Regions from separate parts of the Brucella pseudogrignonensis genome, predicted to be linked through region 1. Evidence: riboswitches for the same ligand, from Rfam matches in the RefSeq annotation. Region 1 holds a riboswitch; the other holds the start of a gene.

Region 1 (10,358 bases):
TACCGACATTGCTTGATGAAATTATCGAGATACGCGGCACTTCTATCTGTGCCAAACGGCCAAACCTATGGCGAATATCATTCAGCTGATCCATAACGGGACTGATCTGTTGAAAAAGGACAGCAGCTTCGGCGCGTGGCGTAATTCTTCCAGCATGCCGATCAAAAAGAGCAGTTGCCAAAAACTCTTCAAGAGTTGCAATGGTCATACTAACGGCAGGCTGTGTTCTACCGAGGTTTTTAGCAGCTTTGGAGATACTTCCAGTTAACATGACCTGGTAAAAGGCTTCGATCTGATGATATTTCATTTCGCGTTTCCCTGCCGTACTTCCAAAACATAGAATGCCAGCATTATCGGATGCTGGCATTCTACTGCTTAATCAATCCACTGCATCAGCCCCTAAAGCCGCAAGAGCAGCTCGCGCGACATCGATATCTTGTTCCCCAGTACCCGAGCCAATGCCGATTGCACCTGCAAGCTTACCGTCAAACTTGATCGGCAATCCGCCCGGCAGGTTAATTATACCACCATTTGTGGCAATACCTGCTGAAACGGCAAAATCTGCAGGCATACCACCTGTCCTATTTCGTATTGAAGCAGCAGTGCGTGCCTTGGACCGTGCCGTTTGCATACTTAGATATTTTGCCCCATCCATTCGGAATGAGACTATTGTTTCACCGCTTGGATCAACAATGCATATGCACTGTGGAACATTGATCTCTTCAGCCTTAGCAACCGCTGCTGACAGCGCCTTAAATGCACCGGAATGAGATAGTACTACGATATTGATATAGGGATCTGACACAGTTTACTCCTCGTTGTATTAGTAACCTAAAGACGCATCCACACGATTATGGAGTGATAAACCCAGCTGATCGCGTAAAATGTTAGCTGCGAATAAATCAAGACAGCGATCAACATATCCCTCGACCTCATCGCATGAAATATGTGGGAATATTAAAAGATTAGGAACATCCCAAAGTCCACTGTCCGCCGAAAGTGGTTCATTTTCAAACACGTCCAACGCCGCACCGGATAGATGGCCGTTTTCGAGCGCGCGAGATAAAGCCATTTCATCCAAAACGGCCCCGCGTCCAATGTTAAATAAAGTTGCCCCCCTTTTAAGAAGTTGAATTTCATTTCTGCCGATCAGCCCCTTCGTTTCAGGAGTCAATGGACAGCTAATGACGAGGCAATCTGCTAATGGTAAGACTTCAGCAAGTCTCGAGACAGGGAAAGTCTTATCAGAAATGTCATCGGAGCGCCCACTTCGGGTGACAGATACAATCGTCGTTCGAAGCGCTTTAAGCCTTGCGCCAATTGCTCGTCCTAATGCACCAAAACCAACAAACACGACTGTCTGCTTTGACACTCCTTTTGAAAGCTGATTATCCCAGAAATGGTTCCTTTGATTTCGAATATGTCGTGGAATTCCTTCCAACAACATCAGGACCGTCATCAATCCAAATGCACCACCTTTTTCTGCATGAACACCACTGCTGTTAGTCAATACTGCTCCCTTTGGAAGCCAATCCATGGGCATGTATTTTTCAACACCTGCGCTCGTGCAATGCACAATCCTAACTGACGTAGCAACACGGCCAATACGTTGCGTATCAAAACCTGAGCCTACAAAGTAATGGGCTGTTGAGAGAGCCTCAATGTCTGGGTTGGATTTGGAGCAGCAGTGTATTCTGGCGTTTGTCGCATTATCGCCCAACGCATTGCGAACCGCTTCTTCCGATATGAAATAGGGAGAAGTCTCTTCTAACGAATTTTCGATATAGACAATAAAATCATGCATCTTCAATCCTTTAGCAATTTTCTAACTTACAAAGCAAAACACGTGCCAACGGGAAAAATCTTTTTTCAAAAAGGGGATTGTCGAATATAGCTATATGTGTCTAACCTAATAGCGTTCAAAAGCTGTTCAGGAGAGATGGCATCACGCCACGCCGAAGGAGCAACCCCCCAGGAAACTCTCAGGCAAAAAAGACTGCGCAGTTGAACAATCTGGAGAGAGGCACGGAAGTGCCCACCGAAGGGGACCCATATTGGGGAAAGCTCTCAGGTAAGAAAGACAGATTGGGGGCTACGGGACTGGCAAACGTCCCAGACCAACTGTCGGAGAGAATCTTGCACCACATTGCAGTTTTAGGCGCTGGGATTACTGGCGTCACCACGGCTTATGCATTGTCGAAACGGGGATACGATGTCACTGTGTTTGACAGGCACCGTTATCCAGCGATGGAAACTTCCTTTGCAAACGGTGGCCAGCTTTCTGCGAGCAATGCCGAAGTTTGGAATCACTGGTCGACGGTGTTCAAAGGCATCAAATGGATGCTCAAGAAAGACGCGCCTCTACTAATGAACCCATCGCCTAATTGGCATAAATACTCATGGATGGGTGAGTTTATGAAGTTTATTGGCGGCTATCAATCTAATACCGTTGAAACGACGCGTCTAGCTATTGCAGCACGTAAATACATGTTCGAAATTGCGGATAAAGAAAACATCAATTTTGACTTAGAAAAGCGTGGCATTCTACATGTTTATTACGATAAGCAAAGTTTTGAGCATGCCAAGAAGGTTAACAGTCTTCTGATTCAAGGTGGGTTAGACCGCCACTCCGTTAATGAATCTGAAATTAAGCAAATAGAACCATCATTGGTTGGAGATTTTTATGGTGGCTTTTTTACGCCTTCTGATTCAACTGGAGATATTCATAAATTTACACGAGGGCTCGCAGAAGCTTGTATTCGTAGAGGTGTGAAATTTATCTTTGACGCGGACGTAGAGCGAATTGATGCCAGAGATAGCATTGAGCTTCTCTGGAAAGAGAGCGGGAAGATTGGAACTGCAAATAACTCAATTAAAGCAGATGGACTTGTGGTTTGCGCTGGCGTGGCGAGTAGAACCTTCGCATCCATGCTGGGTGATCGCGTAAACATCTATCCTGTCAAAGGTTATTCGATAACAGTTCACCTCGACGACGAGACTAGTCAGCATGGTGCACCGTGGGTAAGTCTGCTGGATGATCGCGCAAAGATTGTTACCAGTAGGCTCGGCCATGATCGTTTCCGCGTTGCTGGGACAGCGGAATTCAATGGGGAAAACAAAGACATTCGGCATGATCGAATTAAGCCTCTTGTTGATTGGGTGCGTTTGTTGTTCCCAGACATCTCAACTTCGAGAGTAACCCCCTGGGCGGGCTTACGTCCGATGATGCCCAACATGCTACCACGCATAAAAGCTGGATCTAGACCCGGCATTTTTTACAACACGGGCCACGGGCATCTCGGCTGGACATTATCGGCAGCGACGGCAGAACTTGTTTCGGAGCTGATAGCGCAATCTCCGAAACTTCAGCGGCGGGATGCCGCTTAATCCACCCTCTACGGAAGCCGGATTTATCCGGCTTCTTTTTTGTCTCAAAGCCACCCAAATCTCAATCGTTTGTCTCAAGCATGAGACTCGCAAAGCTTATTGAGACAGTGCACTTCGACCTATAACATATTGGTTTTTCTATCAATTTTCAACTGGCACGGACCTTGCTTCGATATTAATGAGGATCGGAAAAGGCCGATCTGGTAAAAAGAGGAGACTCCAAATGGACCTCGGTCTATTTATGATGCCGCTTCACGATCAGCGGCGCAATTTCACGGAATTGCTTAAACAGGACCGCGAAGCGGTTATCCTCGCAGATCGCTTGAATTTTGCTGAGGTTTGGGTTGGTGAACACATCAGTTGTTCGTGTGAACCAATCTCGGATCCATTGCAGTTTTTTGCATCACTCATTCATGCGACTAAACAGATCAAGTTCGCAACGGGTGTGCTTAACCTGCCACAACACCATCCTGCTCGCCTAGCTGGTGAGATCGCACAGTTCGATCATCTTTCAGAGGGCCGATTTATCATGGGTGTAGGTCCAGGCGGCCTCGTCACTGATATGGAATTATTTGGAACCAGTGAAAAAAATCGAGCTGAGATGACGACGGAGTCTATCCGTATCATGCACGAGATTTGGTCACAGGACCCTCCCTATAATATTAAAGGCAAATACTGGGACGTAGTGATCGAGAAAAACCTGATCCCAAGCCTTGGCTTTGGTCCGATGCTCAAGCCATACCAGAAGCCATTCCCAGAATTGGCAATCTCAGTGATGAGCCCGAACTCAAGTTCTGCGCGCCAAGCAGGCGAGAATGGGTGGAGTATCGTTTCAGCAAACTTCACACCAGTCGCAAATGTGAAGACACATTGGGAACAGTATCTAATCGGTTGCGAAAAGGCAGGCCGTCGACCAGATCGCAATAAGTGGCGAATTGCACGTTCCTTACTCGTTACTGACAGTGACGATCAAGCAGCGGATTACTTAGCAGAGGAAAATTCTTCATATCGATGGTACTATGAATACATCGTTGAAGATATGGCTGCCTTCAAGATGCTCGGGGTTCTGAAGCCATCAATGAATACTTTGGATAGTGATATCACGGTTCAGAATTGCCTCGATTGGATGGTACTCTCAGGATCCCCAAAAACTGTTCTCGATAAGCTTATTGCTTTCGTCGATGAAGTTGGCGGACCTTTTGGTTCACTTATGATGACCCAAAAAGATTGGGATCGCCCTGCAGTACATAAACGTTCGATGGAACTGCTTTCGACCGATGTAATGCCCAAACTTCGTCAGCATGTAAGCACGCTCGCTGCAGCGGAGTAGATAAATACTATGTCATGCGGGGAAACCCGCGTGACCAAACACAATAAAATACTCGAGGGAAAAGCACACATTACATTCCAAATTGGGAGCCTTTCGATGAAAAATGAGCCGACGAGTAACAATAACAATGAATCAGCACGTACTACCGATCTCCTTGATCAAATTGTACTTGGGCGCAGAAGTTTTCTGTTAGGGACAGCTGCTATTACGGCAGGAGCAACGTTGGGAGCATGGGTTCCAAACGCACGGGCTGCCATTGGCGGTAATCTTGAAGTGATGGCTTGGGAAGGCTATACGCTGGAGCCAGAAACCGCAGACTGGCGTAAAGCTAATAACGTCACTATGCGTGCGGCCATTATGAGTAATCAGGACGACGTCACCGCCAAAATAGTGGGTAATAACGCGGTAAGACTAGATTTGGCGGAGTACTCTAATGGATACAACGCTATTTATGATGAACTCGGCGTTCTCACAGAAATAGACACTTCAAAACTACCGAATTACAATAAAGATGACATTTATCCGCCCTTCTACGAAGGTGACATGTGGTTTTGGGATGGTAAGAACTACGCAATTCCCTGGGTTTGGGGATTAGACACGATTGTTGTTAATCCTGAACTGACGGGCTTTGAAGTCAAAAGCTACAAAGATTTACTGCGTCCAGAATTAACTGGAAAACTCGCGTTTCTCGACAATCCACTCACCGTGTGGCCACAGATTGCAAAAGTTACAGGTTACGGCGAGAAGTTCCCTAATCTTACCAAGGATGAACTGAAAGATTGTTTCGAAAAACTGAAGCCTTATCGTGACCAAACGAAAGTCTTTGCGTCATCAAACGGTGATGTAATTTCACTGTTTGCTTCTGGAGAAATTGCAGCGTGTTTCTGCGTCTGGAGTGCTGTTCCACTAGAAACTTCTAAACAAAATGTGAAAACTGTCGCAGTTTATCCAAAAGAAGGTGGAGCTGTTTGGGCAGATGCTTGGTTCATTCCCAAAACGGCTGTTAACATTGACACAGCCACTGCCTTTATTAATGAAGCTCTTGATCCGGAAATCCAAGCGTCTGTTTGTAAAACCGCTGTTGCATCGACGGTTTCCAAAAAGGCTCCGGCCTTAATGGATTCCGAAACCAAAGCGCTTTTTGATTATGAGCATTTTGATGAGCAGTTCAAAACGCTAAAGATTTACGGTCAACCGCCACGTACGTCAGATGAATTTGCAACATACGATGATTGGCTGCAGGTTTGGGCCGATTTCCGTGCCGGTTTCTAATGGTAACGGCCAGCGAGCTAAAAGGCTCGCTGGCCGCTTTTGTTTCGCACTTATTGAAATAATCTAAGTATCACGGGATGTACGCTCATGGCGACTGCCGCCGAATACGTTGACAAGAATAACACACAAGCTTCGGGAAGAACTTCTTTCAAGCTGCCGAACGGGTTTGGACTAGCTAGTCTTCCTTTTGCATTTCTAGTTATCTTCTTCATCATACCTGTCATTCTCTTGTTCGTGACAAGCTTTTTTACGGCTCGATCGTTTGTAATTCAGCCCATCTGGAATGTGGAGAACTATGTACGAATCCTGTCAGCCCCAGGTTTCTGGCAAGCGACTTGGGTTGGGATGAAGAATGGCTTCTATACGGCATCACTCTCTTTAGCCCTGAGCTTCCCAGTCGCTTACTATTTAGTCTACAGGACCCGTAGCAACCTTATAATGTATTTGGTATTACTCTCGTGGTTCTCTAGCTACTTAGTACGTGTATACGCTTGGCGGACAATACTTGGTACAAACGGTGTGATCAACTCAATGCTCATGAGCACGGGCATAATTAATCAACCCCTTGAAGTAATACTTTTTAGTCCGTTCGCAACGGTGCTTACACTGATCCACATCATGTTACCTTTTTCTCTGTTGATCCTCGTCGCATCGCTTCGTGACGTAAAGCAGGATTATTTAGATGCCGCCCGAGACTTGGGTGCGTCAAAAACAGGTGTGTTTACAAAGGTCATTTTGCCGATGTGCTATAAGGGCATCGTCGGCTCTTTCATGTTCACATTCATCCTTGCTGCAGGGGATTATATTACGCCTCAGCTGCTTGGTGGGCGCGACGGGGTGACGAGTGGTCTCCTAATAGCTAACCAGTTTCGCAGTGCGGGTAACTGGCCATTAGGTTCAGCGATGGCATTCGTTTTGATGGGCGCGTTCATCATTGTGTACATTCTGTTCACATTTACACTTCGCATTCTCAAGCTTGCGCCAGGTCGGCGCTACCATCGGTGATCGCCATGTTAAGAGCTTATCTGACAGCATATTTATTTTTCTTGTTCACGCCAATTCTGATCATCATTCTGTTCAGCTTTCATAGCAGTCCGGCTTTGACTTTCCCAATCGAGGGGCTGAGCCTAAGATGGTATGAAGCGCTTTTATCGCGCCCTGATTTTGTTGCTTCTCTTTGGAACAGCCTTAAGGTTGGCTTCTTCACCGCGATAACAACAACTATTTTAGGCACATTGGCAGCGTTGGCGCTGATACGTCTGAAAGATAGATACAAAAAGACATTCGAGTGGATGAATTTCGCGCCAATTGGCTTGCCTGGCTTGTTTATTGGCATCGCTCTCGTGACGCTTTTCGCTCAAGTGGGTCTTCCTCGGACACTACTCACAGTGACAATAGCTCATGTATTGTGCACTTTGCCGTTTTTCGTTGAAACTATGCGGTCTCGCATCAACTACTTTGATCACTCTTTAGAGGAGGCCGCGCGCGATCTCGGTGCAACGCAGCTTCAAACTTTTCGCTTTGTGACAATACCAATTCTCGCACCAACAATAGCAGGTGCAGCGATACTGGCATTTGCGCTTTCGTTCGACGAATTCATCGTCACCGTCTTTGTCAGCGGAAACGATACAACTCTTCCGCTCTACATCTGGTCAATGATGCGAAGAACCGTAGATCCGTCCATCAACGCGGCCAGCGTCATAGCATTGGCGCTATCAATAGCTGTTCTTGCCGCAGGTGGATTAATTCTTTGGCTGCAAAGAAAACGAGCGATGGCATCGCGAGATTCAGAAGCATAAGGAGATCAAAAATGTCACAGAATATAGTAGGACTTAGCAACATCACTAAATCCTTTGGCGCATTTGTTGCACTCGATAACATAAATCTGCACGTAAAGCAGGGCGAAATCCTCACACTACTTGGCCCCAGTGGTTGCGGCAAATCCACTTTAATGCGCATTATCGCGGGCTTCGAAATGCCGACCCGGGGTGAAGTGTTAATTTCGGGTCAGACAGTTACTAAAACTCCTCCAGAGAAACGACCAGTTAATATGGTCTTCCAGCGTTATGCGCTGTTTCCTCATTTGGATGTTTTTGACAATGTTGCATTTGGTCTTCGCCTTAAAGGCTTACCAAAGGCGGAGGTTAACGATCAAGTTTCTGCCATGCTGAATTTGGTACAACTACAGGAATTCTCCAACCGCTGGATTGGTGAGATCAGCGGTGGGCAAGCTCAGCGCGTTGCACTTGCTCGAGCCTTGGTTAACAAACCTTCGGTTCTTCTACTCGATGAACCCCTTGCAGCTTTAGATCTGAAAATTCGCCACCTTATGCTGGAAGAACTTAAGCGTATTCATACCGAAACAGGCACGACCTTTGTTTACGTGACCCACGATCAAGATGAAGCGATGATACTCTCTGATCGCGTCGTGCTTATGAACAAGGGCACTATCGAGCAAATTGGTACACCCGATGAAATGTATGGATCACCCAAAACGCTTTTCTGCGCAAAGTTCTTTGGCGAAACCAACCTGCTGGATGGCAAAGTGAGAGCTTCCGACAGCAATGGTGCGTTGCTCGACCTATCGGTGGGAGCAGCCAGCGTTGGGACTCCAGACCTACCATCTGGTGCACCAGTGCACGTTTCAATTCGTCCCGAAGCAATCACTATCGCTAAAGCTGATGACAATAACGAGGCCGTAAATCGTCTTTCAGGTGAAGTGGAAGATGTCGTCTTTGTCGGAAGTCGGGTCGTTTACAAAGTTCGTCATCAGAGTGGCACAACTCTGAAATGTCAGGAAGCCCGCGCCGCAGCAGGGATACGCTTCGGTGTCGGCAGCCCCGTTTCGTTAAGTTGGGATCCTGCTTCTGTAGTCGTCTTGGCAAGCTAACATTTTTTGGGGAATATTGCATGTACGATTACATTATCGTAGGCGGCGGGTCCGCTGGATGCACCATCGCATCGAGGTTGAGTGAAGATGGATCGAGTAAGGTTTTATTGCTGGAACAGGGCAGCCGGGATTGGAGCCCATATATCCATTTGCCCGTAACTTATTACAAAACGTCGAAAAGCGACATGTTAACCCGCTATCGGCTTGAACCTCAGGCACATCAAGGCGGGATAACACCTGAATTTGTTCAGGGTCGCGTGTTAGGTGGTGGTAGCTCTGTGAATGCAATGGTCTACATGCGCGGCATCCCTCAAGACTACGATCAGTGGGAGGCTGATGGGTGCCACGGATGGGCCTACAAGGACGTTCTTCCCTATTTCAAGAAAGCGGAAAGTAACGAACGCTTTGCTGGTGAAACACATGGAACAGAAGGACCTCTCAGTGTTTCTGATCAGCGACATACTCATTATCTTACAAAAGCCTGGGTTAGAGCAGCACAAGAGATGGGGATAAACTTCAATCCTGACTTCAATTCAGGCCAGCAGGCAGGTGTGGGATTTTATCAGGTAACGATGAAGGATGGTCTACGTTGTAGTGCTTCGGCTGCTTATTTGCGCCCAGCCAAGAAGCGCAAGAACCTTTCCATTCAGACAAAAACAAAAGCACTGCGAATACTTATCGAAAATAATCGAGCGGTGGGGGTGGAATACGAGCACAATGGACAGATTTTGAAAGTCTCGGCGGCTCAGGAAGTTATTATCTGTTCTGGAGCAATTGGATCACCCCACCTGCTCATGCTATCAGGAATTGGCCCCGCCGATCATCTTCGTGAAATTGGCGTAGATGTGAAGCACGATCTTCCAGGTGTTGGTCAAAATCTCCAGGATCACTTCGATATGTTCCTGATCTATGAGTTAACCGGACCCCACAGCTATGACAAATATAAGAAGCTACGCTGGCAGGCTTGGGCAGGTTTGCAATACGCATTGTTCCGAAATGGACCCGTGACTTCGAACGTCTGCGAGGGCGGTCTTTGTTGGTATGGCGCTGAGGACGATAAGCTACCAACGTTGCAGTATCACTTCCTCCCTGGCGCAGGTGTAGAAGAAGGGTCGGACTCAACACCGAGCGGCAATGGTTGCACCACGAACGTTTATCAATCACGACCCAAATCAAGGGGGTACGTCAAACTAAAGAGTAGCGATCCGAACGTATTTCCGATTGTTGATCCTCGATATTGCGCTGAAGAGTACGATGTTGAGTGTTTGGCGGAAGGTGTCCGTATTGGTCAGGAAATACTTCGTCAACGCAGTCTTTCAAAGTATGTCGGTGCTCCCTACCGTCCGGGTGAAATACTCAAAACTAAAGCTGAACGCATGAACTTCGTACGCGCGACAGGACAAGGTGCACTGCACCCGTCAGGCGCATGCAAAATGGGCACCGACGAGATGGCAGTCGTCGACCCACTGCTCCGAGTTA
Region 2 (10,358 bases), on a different contig from region 1:
GAGCTCCACGGTAATGTTTTAGAATTATTCTAATGATTTCATAGATTTATGTAGCATTTAATAGGATAGCTAATGAAAGACGTCGCCGTGTAAACAGCGATTTTCATAGCTATCTTACGGAAATATAATCAGTTTTGATCTGTCTGACAGATCGAAAAATCACAACACGTCGGCGGACAGGATGTTGGGGAAATTTCACTTCATTGTGAAAAGTTTCAGAATTTTCCGAAATGGTCAAAAATTTCGCGTTTTAGGGGTTGAAGAATAGTTGCAACAGGTCCATATGACAGGTGCTTACCGCTTGCGCCTCCTCCCATTGCGCGCGGTAAGTGTTCCCCTCTGGAGGTTTGCCTTTATGGCACCTTCATAACTTAGCCGGACTTTTTAGTCCGGCTCTTTTTTTGCCTGAATTTCAGTAAGTTAGAACTAAAACAAAAAGCGCCGCGTTACCGCAGCGCTTTCAAAAACATGTCTCTTTCCTTGCCGGAAATGACTGTCAAAGAACATAGTTCTCATCAGCGTTCAGACAATAAAAATGCATTCCAAGCTCTTTCGCGGACAAATAAAATCTGCGTTAGAACGCGGTAATTTTTATTTCTGCCGGAGCGATAGAGTACCGCTCCGACCCGTCCCTTTATAAAACATTAAAACGCCACTGATGTACTGTATCAACCGTAAGACGCAACCGGCGGACATGAACAGATAAGATTTCTGTCACCACCCACGTTATCGACGCGGCTGACTGGCGGCCAATATTTCGCCGTCGTGTCAAAATCGCCGTTCAATGCGCTTCCCGGAAATACTGCTTCCTCACGGGTGTAAGGATGTGTCCATTCCGTTGCCAGCGTGTCGCCTGCCGTGTGCGGTGCATTGGCAAGCGGATTGTCATCCGCAGGCCAGACACCATCGGCAACCTTCTTTGCTTCGCCTGCAATGGCAATCATCGCATCGCAAAGGCGGTCGATTTCCGCTTTAGGCTCAGACTCAGTTGGCTCAATCATCAGCGTTCCAGCAACCGGCCACGACATGGTCGGCGCATGGAAGCCATAGTCGATGAGGCGTTTGGCTACGTCTTCTACGGTAATGCCTGCACTATCCTTGAGAACACGTGTATCCACGATGCACTCATGCGCCACACGATCATGTGCACCGGTGTAAAGGATCGGATAAGCGTCCTTCAAACGATGCGCGATGTAGTTGGCGTTGAGGATTGCAGCCTCGGTTGCCTTCTTGAGACCCGCGCCGCCCATCATGCGGATATACATCCACGTAATGACCAGAATGGATGCACTGCCAAACGGTGCTGCGGAAACAGCGTGCTTGGAACCAAGATCAACATGACCTGGCAGGTAAGGCACCAGATGCTTGGCCACGCCAATCGGACCAACACCCGGACCACCGCCGCCATGCGGAATGCAGAAGGTCTTGTGCAGATTCATATGGCAAACGTCAGCACCAATATCGCAGGGACGCGCAAGACCAACGAGTGCGTTGAGGTTTGCACCGTCAAAATAGACCTGACCGCCATTGTCATGGACGATCTCGCAGAAAGCCTTGATGCCCTCTTCGAACACACCATAGGTCGACGGATAGGTAATCATAAACGCCGCAAGATTGTCGCGATGCTTTTCAGCCTTGGCTTTCAGATCATCAATGTCGATATCGCCATCCGGAAGGCAATTAACGACAACAACGCTCATGCCGGCCATCGATGCGCTGGCAGGATTGGTGCCATGTGCAGAGGATGGGATCAGGCATATATTGCGATGACCTTCGCCGCGTGACTGGTGATAGTGACGGATCGCGAGAAGCCCCGCATATTCGCCCTGACTACCCGCATTGGGCTGCAGCGATACGCCTGCAAAACCGGTGACTTCGCAAAGCCACGCTTCGACATCCGAGGTCATCTTGGCATAACCGGTCGTTTGTGCCGCAGGTGCGAATGGATGCAGATTGGCAACCGTGTTCCAGCTCACAGGCATCATTTCTGCTGCCGCATTGAGCTTCATCGTGCAGGAGCCAAGCGGGATCATCGCACGATCAAGCGCCAGATCCTTGTCCGCCAGACGACGCAGGAAGCGCATCATCTCGGTTTCCGAACGGTGCGAATGGAACACGTCCTGTGTCAGGAAGCCTTCGCCGCGGCCTTTGCCGGGAACCAGCAGATCGTCGTTACCGACTGGCTTTGCGCCAAACAGAACTGCGAGTGCTGCAAGATCGTCTTCCGTCGAGGTTTCGTCAAAGGTGACGCCAACCGTATCCGCATCAATGATGCGGATGAGACGACCGCCCTTGTCTGCTTCGTCAGCAATGGCCTGCGCCTTGCCGGAAACCTTAACGCTTACGGTGTCGAACAGGCTATCGCCCGCGATTTCGACGCCAGCAGCCTTGAGGCCCGTTGCGAAGCGAGACGCAAGACCGGCAACACGCGTTGCAATAGCCTGAAGACCCGAAGGACCATGCCAGATGGCAAAAGATGCAGCCATATTGGCGAGGAGTGCCTGCGCGGTGCAGATGTTGGAAGTCGCTTTGTCGCGGCGGATATGCTGCTCACGCGTCTGAAGAGCCAGACGGTAGGCCGCACGGCCATGCGCATCGACCGACTGACCAACGATACGGCCCGGAATGATACGCGTCAGCGGTTCAGATACTGCGAGATATGCAGCATGTGGACCACCAAAGCCCATTGGAACACCATAGCGCTGCATAGAGCCTACAGCCATATCAGCGCCCCACTTGGCAGGCGCCTCCAGAATAGTCAGCGCCAGCGGATCGGCAACAGCGATGACCAAAGCGCCCTTCGCCTTTGCATCGGCGATGACAGCGGTGAAGTCGCCATAAACGCCGCGCGTATCCGGCCATGGCACGATGACGGCAGCGGTGTTGTCGTCAACAGTACTTCCGGCTTCAACCTGCCAGCCAAGCGGCTCTGCACGGGTGTTGATCACATCCACGCTCTGCGGATGCAGATCGCCTGCAAGCAGAATGCGCGAGCGCTTGTCGCGGTGATGACGAACAGCAACGCCCACGGCTTCAGCAACAGCAGTTGCTTCATCCAGTAGCGATGCACAGGCAACCGGCAGGCCTGTCAGCTCTGCAACAAGTGTCTGGAAGTGAAATAGCAGTTCAAGGCGGCCCTGACTGATTTCCGACTGGTAAGGCGTATAAGCGGTGTACCAGGCTGGGTTTTCGAACAGGTTGCGCTGAATGACGGGTGGCGTCTGCACACCATGATAGCCCGCACCGATGAAGCTCTTCTTCACCACATTGCGGCCCATGATTTCATTGAGCTCGGCAAGGGCTGCGTGTTCGCTCAAAGCCGCTGGCAGATCAAGTGCGCGGTTCAAGCGGATGGATGCGGGAACAGCTTGCGTGATCAGTGTTTCCATGGAAGGAAGACCGAGCGCTGCAAGCATTGCGCGCTCATCTTCCACGCGTGGCCCGATATGACGGGCAACAAAGGGGAGAACCTGTTGCGTCATCTTTTTATCCTACGAGTTTGTCATAACCGGCCTTGTCGAGAAGCCCCGAAAGCTGGCCTTCATCGGAAAGCTTAAGTTTGAACAGCCAGCCATCGCCCTCTGCAGCTTGGTTAACGATTGCCGGATCGCTCGAAACGGCTTCGTTAACTTCAACGACTTCGCCATCGACCGGAGCATAAACGTCCGAAGCGGCCTTGACCGATTCAACAACGACGATGCCTTCGCCCTTGGAAACGGTACGACCGACTTCCGGCAGATCTACGAATACGAGGTCGCCCAGCTGTTCCTGTGCGTGGGTCGTAATGCCGACAGTGGCAACGCCACCTTCGACGCTGATCCACTCATGATCTTCGGTGAACAGGATATTGGCCATGGAAATCATCCTTTGCGATAGCGATGCGGTGTGAAGGGAAGTGCATGAACATCAACGGGAACCTTGTTACCGCGGACGTCTGCGAAAATGCGGGTGCCGGGGACTGCGAGGCTTGCCTCGACGTAACCCATGGCAACGGGGAAACCTGCGGAGGGGCCGAAGCCACCCGATGTAACAGTACCGATCTGAAAACCGGTTTCGTCGAAAAGTTCTGCGCCGCCACGCACTGGCTGGCGGCCTTCCGGCTTAAGGCCGACGCGCTTGGCGGTTGCACCTTTATCAATTGCATCCAGAACGGCTTTGGCTCCATTGAAGGCAGCCTTTTCACGCACTGGCTTGGAAATTGCCCATGTGAGGCCAGCCGAAACCGGATCGGTTTCCGGCGTAATATCCTGACCGTGCAGGCAAAGACCCGCTTCAAGCCGCAGGCTATCGCGCGCGGCAAGACCGATCCATTCAACGCGTTCGTCGGCCAAAAGCTTGGTTGCAAGCGCGCGTGCCTCATCGGCAGGCAAGCCAATTTCAAAACCATCTTCGCCGGTATAGCCCGAACGGGTCATAAACCAGTTGGGATTAGGCTCAAAGCCGCTCATAAAGCTGAGTTCTGCACCTTTAAGACCAGCATCGGTAATGACGCTTTCGGCTTCCGGACCCTGAATAGCCAGGAAAACGCGATCCAGCGGATTGACCGTTACGTCCTTGCCAGATGCTGCTTCATTGAGATGCTCAATATCGGCTCTAGCGTTGCCCGCATTGGCAACGACCATGAAACGGTCTTCGCCAAGGCGCGTGACGATAAGATCATCAAGAACGCCGCCGTTATCATTGAGAAAGAATGTGTACTTAGACTGGCCGGTTTTCAGAACGGATGGATCAAGCGGACAGGTTTCGCTCAAAAGAGCGATTGCATCTGCGCCCGAAACTTCAATCAGCTTCATATGAGAAATATCGAAAAGGCCGACATGCTCACGCGTGTGAAGATGTTCCTTCATAACGCCAAGCGGATAATTAATCGGCATGTTCCAGCCAGCAAAACCGCCAAAGCGTGCGCCAGCCTGTTCATGTAAATCCTGCAAAGGCAGGGTATTCAAATGTGCGGTATCGCCCATAACAACTCCAGAGTCGCACGTATGCCCCCGCGAAATGCGGTTGCTTCGTGCCCCTCTGTCTCAAGCCTGAGAGACTCGCATAGCTATCAAGCTATACTTACACCTTCGGCGCGGAGTTTCCCCCGACTTTCCAGAGTTGCCTTACCCATCTGCGGTTCATGGTACCTGAGAGATTTCGGGCGATTTCCCCTTCGGTGGCCAGCTTGCGCCAGCTCTCTCCCGCAGACAAACAGTGATAAAACATACTTACAAGAAGCAAAGTTCCATCACACGACATAACTCACTTAACTGAATCCGTTTCGGGAGTCATGTATAATTATTGTCACGAGACGACAATTCCAGGGGTTTTTGCGACAAAAATCGATCTTCCCTGAAAGCGCAAAAGAACCCTCTAACAAAGCCCCTTACATTAGTGAATATGGCTAGAAATTTACAATCCATTAAGGATTGAGGCCATAAAGGGCGCTCAAATTGGTGATTTGGGCAGTCGGCATGATGATTGTGATTATAAAATGACCAAGTTGCGCAAAAGCCATGCAATCGACAGGCTATATTGCACAGCAGCTATGCAAATCTGTCTCTCCACTTCCAAAAACATAGGGCCTATATGCTGGTGGCAACAAAGAGATTTGATTTTCACTAGGTGAGAGAAATGAACCTGATCCGCTCGTACAACAACTGGCGCCGTTACCGTAACACTGTCAACGAACTGAGCCGCCTGAGCCCACGCGAACTCAACGACCTCGGCATTATGCCTTCGGAAATTCCATTCGTTGCACGTAAGGCAGCTGCTCGCTAAGAACGCGCCATCTGAAGGCTAATGCCTTTGATTTGAACCGCGACGCTTTATTAACGCGTTTCTACAGTTTCTAAGGTTTTCACCGGGGTGTTCCCTCCTCCCATTTTCCTCGGTGACATAAAGACCGGACCTCCTCCTCCCATTCCGGTCTTACCCTAAATGACACCTGCCGCTCCTCCCGCGGCGGGTGTTATTTTTTTGTGCACTACTCTGCGGCCAGCGCTGCTTTTGGGCGCGTTATGCGATCCGTCAGCAATGAGACGGCAAACACCGCCAGCCCCGCAACCGCCAGGAAAGCACCAACTGTTCCGGTTGCAGTCCAGCCATATCCCCATGCGATAGCTAATCCGCCAAGCCACGCGCCTAACGCGTTGGCAAGATTGAGTGCCGAGTGATTGAGTGCTGCCGCAAGCGTTTGCGCATCAGCGGCCACATCCATGAGGCGTGTCTGCAATGCAGGCACTAGAGCAAAACCACCACCGACGAGCAGAACACTCAGAAATGCCGTTGCCGGATGCTGCATCAAAAATGGGAATGCCAGCATCACGGCGAGGTCATACAGAAGAACGCCGCCAACCGTACCCATAACGGAGCGATCCGTCAGGTTAGATCCAACGATGTTGCCCAAGACCATGCCAAGCCCGAACATGGCAAAGACAATCGGCATCCACTTCATATCGACATGCGAAACTTCTGTGATCGTTGCCGCAACATAAGAAAAGACCGAAAACAGCCCGCCCGTTCCCACAGCGCCAATCGCAAGGGTCAGCAAAACTTGTTTGCGACGCAGCGCACCCAGTTCGCGCAGCGGCGAAGCGCCCTCTTCTGCGGGTTGTTTTGGGACAAAAACACTAATCAACACCATCGTCAGAATGGCAATGAAACCAACCGCCGCAAACATTGCGCGCCAACCGGCAATTTGCCCCAGCCATGTTGCCAAAGGCGTCCCAACCAGTGTTGCGACAGTTAGGCCAGTCATAACACGCCCAACGGCTTGAGCACGCTTTCCCTGCTCGGCCATTGATGCGGCCACGAGCGACGCAACGCCAAAATATGCGCCATGCGGAAAGCCTGCAACAAAGCGCATCAGGATCAGGCCATCATAGTTTTGCATAAATGCACTGGCGAGATTGCCAAATGCAAACAGCGCCATAAACAAAAATACCAGTTTGCGACGATCAAGCCGTGCACCAAACACGGCCAGAACGGGCGCGCCAATCAGCACGCCCAGTGCATAAGAACTGATCAAATGACCTGCACTTGGAATTGTCACATGCAGATCGCGTGCGATATCGGGCAAAAGCGCCATGATTGCGAATTCTCCGGTGCCAATACCGAAGCCGCCAAGAGCAAGTGCCAGCTCTGCCAGTCGCACAGACGAGCGCGGCAAAGTTTCCGGCGACAAAGCCGAAGTCTGATTATTTGACATGAATAAGCCTAAAGGGAATGGAGGATGTCGGAAAACCCTACCATCCCTCTCAAGCGAAGGCGATATGCTTTATTGTGATCAATTCACAATGATGGAAAGCTATTTCGCAGCGACAACCTCTATCTCAACCTTAAACTCTTCCCGTGTGAAACCGGAAACGATCATGAGTGTCGACGCTGGTGCAGGCTGCGGAAACAGGCGATCACGCACATCCATGTAAGGACGCATATGTGCACGATCCGTGACATAGGCATTGATGCGCACAACATTAGACAGTTCCATGCCACCATCACGCAGGATGCGGCGAATATTCTCAAAGCATAGCTCGGCCTGCGCGCCTGCATCTTCAGGTACAGAGCCATCTGGCCCAATACCCAATTGACCTGAACAGAAAACCAATTCAGCGCCAGCGGCTACCTTCACGCCATGACTATAAGCAGCAAAGGGAGCTGCCATATCGGCAGGGAGCAGATGTTTTAAAACAGTCATTCTATATCCTCAGGCTTTCGGCGCGGCTGCGAGCAATTCTTTGAAACGCGCGGCACCCGCTGCAATATCGTCTTCATTCGGACTAATACCAGCCGCGAGCAACCGGCGCGCGATCATGTGATCTGTCGGGCGATTGATGGAATCAACCGCCACCAATTTGTCACCTGCAAAGTGAAATACAGAAAAGGCATTGTCTTCGAGACTGCCCGACAGGATATGGCGGTCGGCGTCAAATGAAAGACCAGCCGTTTGCAACTTCATGTCGCCCTGATCCGACCAGAACCATGCAATATCGCGGAAGGGCGTACCGCGACCAACAATCGCGCGCGCAACATGCTTGGCCTGATCGGTCGCATTCTGCACCGATTCCAACCGTACGCGACGACCTGCATGGAAATGATCATAGCTCACGCAGTCGCCAATCGCATAAACATGCGCGCTCGATGCACGCATATGCTCGTCAACCACAATCCCATTATCGACAACGAGTCCGGCTTCGGCCGCAAGCTCGATATTCGGAACGGCGCCTGTACCAAGCACAACCATATCAGCAGAGTAAACAGTTCCGTTGGCCGCCTTTACGCCGGTGACGTGACCCTTTTCACCAAGAATTGCTTCAACGCCAACGCCTGTGAGAAGCGTAATATCCGCCGCACGGCTACGTGTTTCGACATAGGCAGAAATATGTGTGGCAACAGAACGACCCAAGACACGCGGAGCAGCCTCAATCAGAACGGTCTTCTTGCCAAGCGCAACTGCGCTATGGGCCATTTCAAGACCGATAAAGCCGCCACCGATAATCACCACGTTCTCAACACGTGGCATCATATCGGCAATGCGGCGCGCATCACCCAAACGGCGCAACGTGACAACGCCATCAAGCTCAACACCCGGCATATCGGGGATTCGCGCACGAGCACCGGTCGCAAAAACCAGCTCCGACCAGTTCAACACCTTGCCGTCATCAAGTGTGACTGTCTTGTCCGTCAGAGACACATGCTCAACGCTGTGCCCAAACAGCATCTCAATATTATTCTCGCGATAGGTACTTTCCGGGCGCAGAACGAGAATGCCTGCTTCTGGGGCTTTCAGATAAGATTTTGAGAGCGGCGGCTTATGATAGGGAATATCCGTCTCATCATTAATAAGAACGATTTCGCCAGCATAACCTTCCTGTCTCAGACTGATCGCAGCCTGTGACCCGGCATGCCCCGCGCCAATAATAATACATCTGTTGTCCATAGGACCTCCGGAAATTTCCGCGCATCATAAACATGAGGCAGGCTGTCGCGTGGCGAATTCGTCACGGATTCACACCTTATTTACATGCATCCGCATTTTTTTAAACATTTAGTTTGACCGATCGGTCAGATTGTTTAGTAAAAAGCTTTACCGCCTCCCAAGAATGCAGGAGCCACCACATTGAAAAGATATTGGTCTGATTACACGAGCGAAGCGTTTTCACGCCTCGAGCGCGAGAAGATTGTGGCGGTTCTGCCTGTTGGCGCAATTGAACAGCACGGACCGCACCTCCCTCTGGCAGTTGATGCCGCAATCGTGGAGGGCATGGTCAAAGAAACCATCGCTCGTCTGCCTGATGAAAGCCATGCGCTTTTTCTACCAACGCAAGCCATCGGCAAAAGCAATGAACATAGCCTCTATCCCGGCACACTGACATTCTCCGCAGAAACGCTCATTCGCATGTGGTGCGAAATCGGAGCCTGCGTTGCAGCAAGTGGCGTGCGCAAAATGGCGCTGTTAAACAGCCATGGCGGCCAGATCACGATCATGGATACCGTAGCTCGCGAATTGCGCATTAAGCACAATATGATGGTGTTCAGCGTCAACTGGTTCGGCCTCGGTATGCCGGACGGCGTTTATAGCGAGCATGAGCTTAAGCACGGCATTCACGCTGGCGACATGGAAACCTCTGTCATGCTCGAGTTCCACCCCGATCTGGTGGACATGTCAAAAGCGCAGAACTTCAACACACTGACCGAAACATTGGCTTTGGACTACAAGCACCTTTCGCTGAGTGGTGGCGCAAAGCCCGCATGGCAGATTCAGGACATCAATGCACATGGTGCCGCAGGCGAAGCATCGCTTGCCAGTGCTGAAAAAGGCCGCAAGACCATCGATTTCGCCGCCGAACGGTTGGTTGAAGTGCTGGCTGAGATTGAGCGAGCGCCGCTCTCTTGGCTCGATAACCAACCTGCCTGGTAAGGACGATGAGCGTGGCCCCCAACTCGCAAACCTCACCTTCCCTGATCGATATCAAAAGCGTCTACAAGCAATATGGTACGGGCGTCATTGCGGTCAGCGATATGTCGCTCAAGATCGAACAAGGTCAGTTCGTAAGCTTCCTTGGCCCATCGGGTTGTGGCAAAAGTACAGCGCTGCGCATGATCGCAGGACTTGAATCCATCTCCGCTGGCGACATTCGCGTCAATGGCCATGCACCGGGCAAAGGCCCAATTGGTGCGCAGGACATCGGCTTTGTGTTTCAGGAGCCGACGCTGATGCCATGGGCCAGCGTGTTCGACAATGTTTATTTGCCGCTGCGCCTTTCCGGCATATCCCGCAAGGAAGCCTCACCGCGCGTCGAAGAAGTGCTGACGCAGGTTGGTCTGTCCCGCTTTGCCAACGCCTATCCCCGTGAACTCTCGGGTGGCATGAA

The links. Region 1 has a riboswitch for glycine ahead of RI570_RS21050 (D-amino acid dehydrogenase). Riboswitches for the same ligand answer to the same signal wherever they lie in the genome.
Region 2: it holds a riboswitch for glycine, as region 1 does, so the genes downstream of both, gcvT (glycine cleavage system aminomethyltransferase GcvT) here and RI570_RS21050 (D-amino acid dehydrogenase) in region 1, are expected to answer to the same signal.

Annotation. Positions count from the first base shown of each region.
Region 1 is NZ_JAVLAT010000004.1:131,739-142,096, reverse strand. It holds gene RI570_RS21065 (LysR family transcriptional regulator) at 1-307, opposite strand, end outside; gene RI570_RS21060 (heme-binding protein) at 380-805, opposite strand; gene RI570_RS21055 (D-2-hydroxyacid dehydrogenase) at 824-1,804, opposite strand; glycine riboswitch at 1,922-2,009, shown strand; gene RI570_RS21050 (D-amino acid dehydrogenase) at 2,137-3,387, shown strand; gene RI570_RS21045 (LLM class flavin-dependent oxidoreductase) at 3,611-4,717, shown strand; gene RI570_RS21040 (PotD/PotF family extracellular solute-binding protein) at 4,748-5,989, shown strand; gene RI570_RS21035 (ABC transporter permease) at 6,077-6,994, shown strand; gene RI570_RS21030 (ABC transporter permease) at 7,000-7,788, shown strand; gene RI570_RS21025 (ABC transporter ATP-binding protein) at 7,800-8,879, shown strand; gene RI570_RS21020 (GMC family oxidoreductase N-terminal domain-containing protein) at 8,900-10,358, shown strand, end outside.
Region 2 is NZ_JAVLAT010000002.1:1,071,786-1,082,143, forward strand. It holds gene gcvP (aminomethyl-transferring glycine dehydrogenase) at 669-3,482, opposite strand; gene gcvH (glycine cleavage system protein GcvH) at 3,487-3,855, opposite strand; gene gcvT (glycine cleavage system aminomethyltransferase GcvT) at 3,861-4,964, opposite strand; glycine riboswitch at 5,107-5,196, opposite strand; gene RI570_RS16275 (DUF1127 domain-containing protein) at 5,617-5,763, shown strand; gene RI570_RS16280 (MFS transporter) at 5,969-7,192, opposite strand; gene RI570_RS16285 (RidA family protein) at 7,292-7,681, opposite strand; gene RI570_RS16290 (FAD-dependent oxidoreductase) at 7,691-8,923, opposite strand; gene RI570_RS16295 (creatininase family protein) at 9,104-9,904, shown strand; gene RI570_RS16300 (ABC transporter ATP-binding protein) at 9,910-10,358, shown strand, end outside.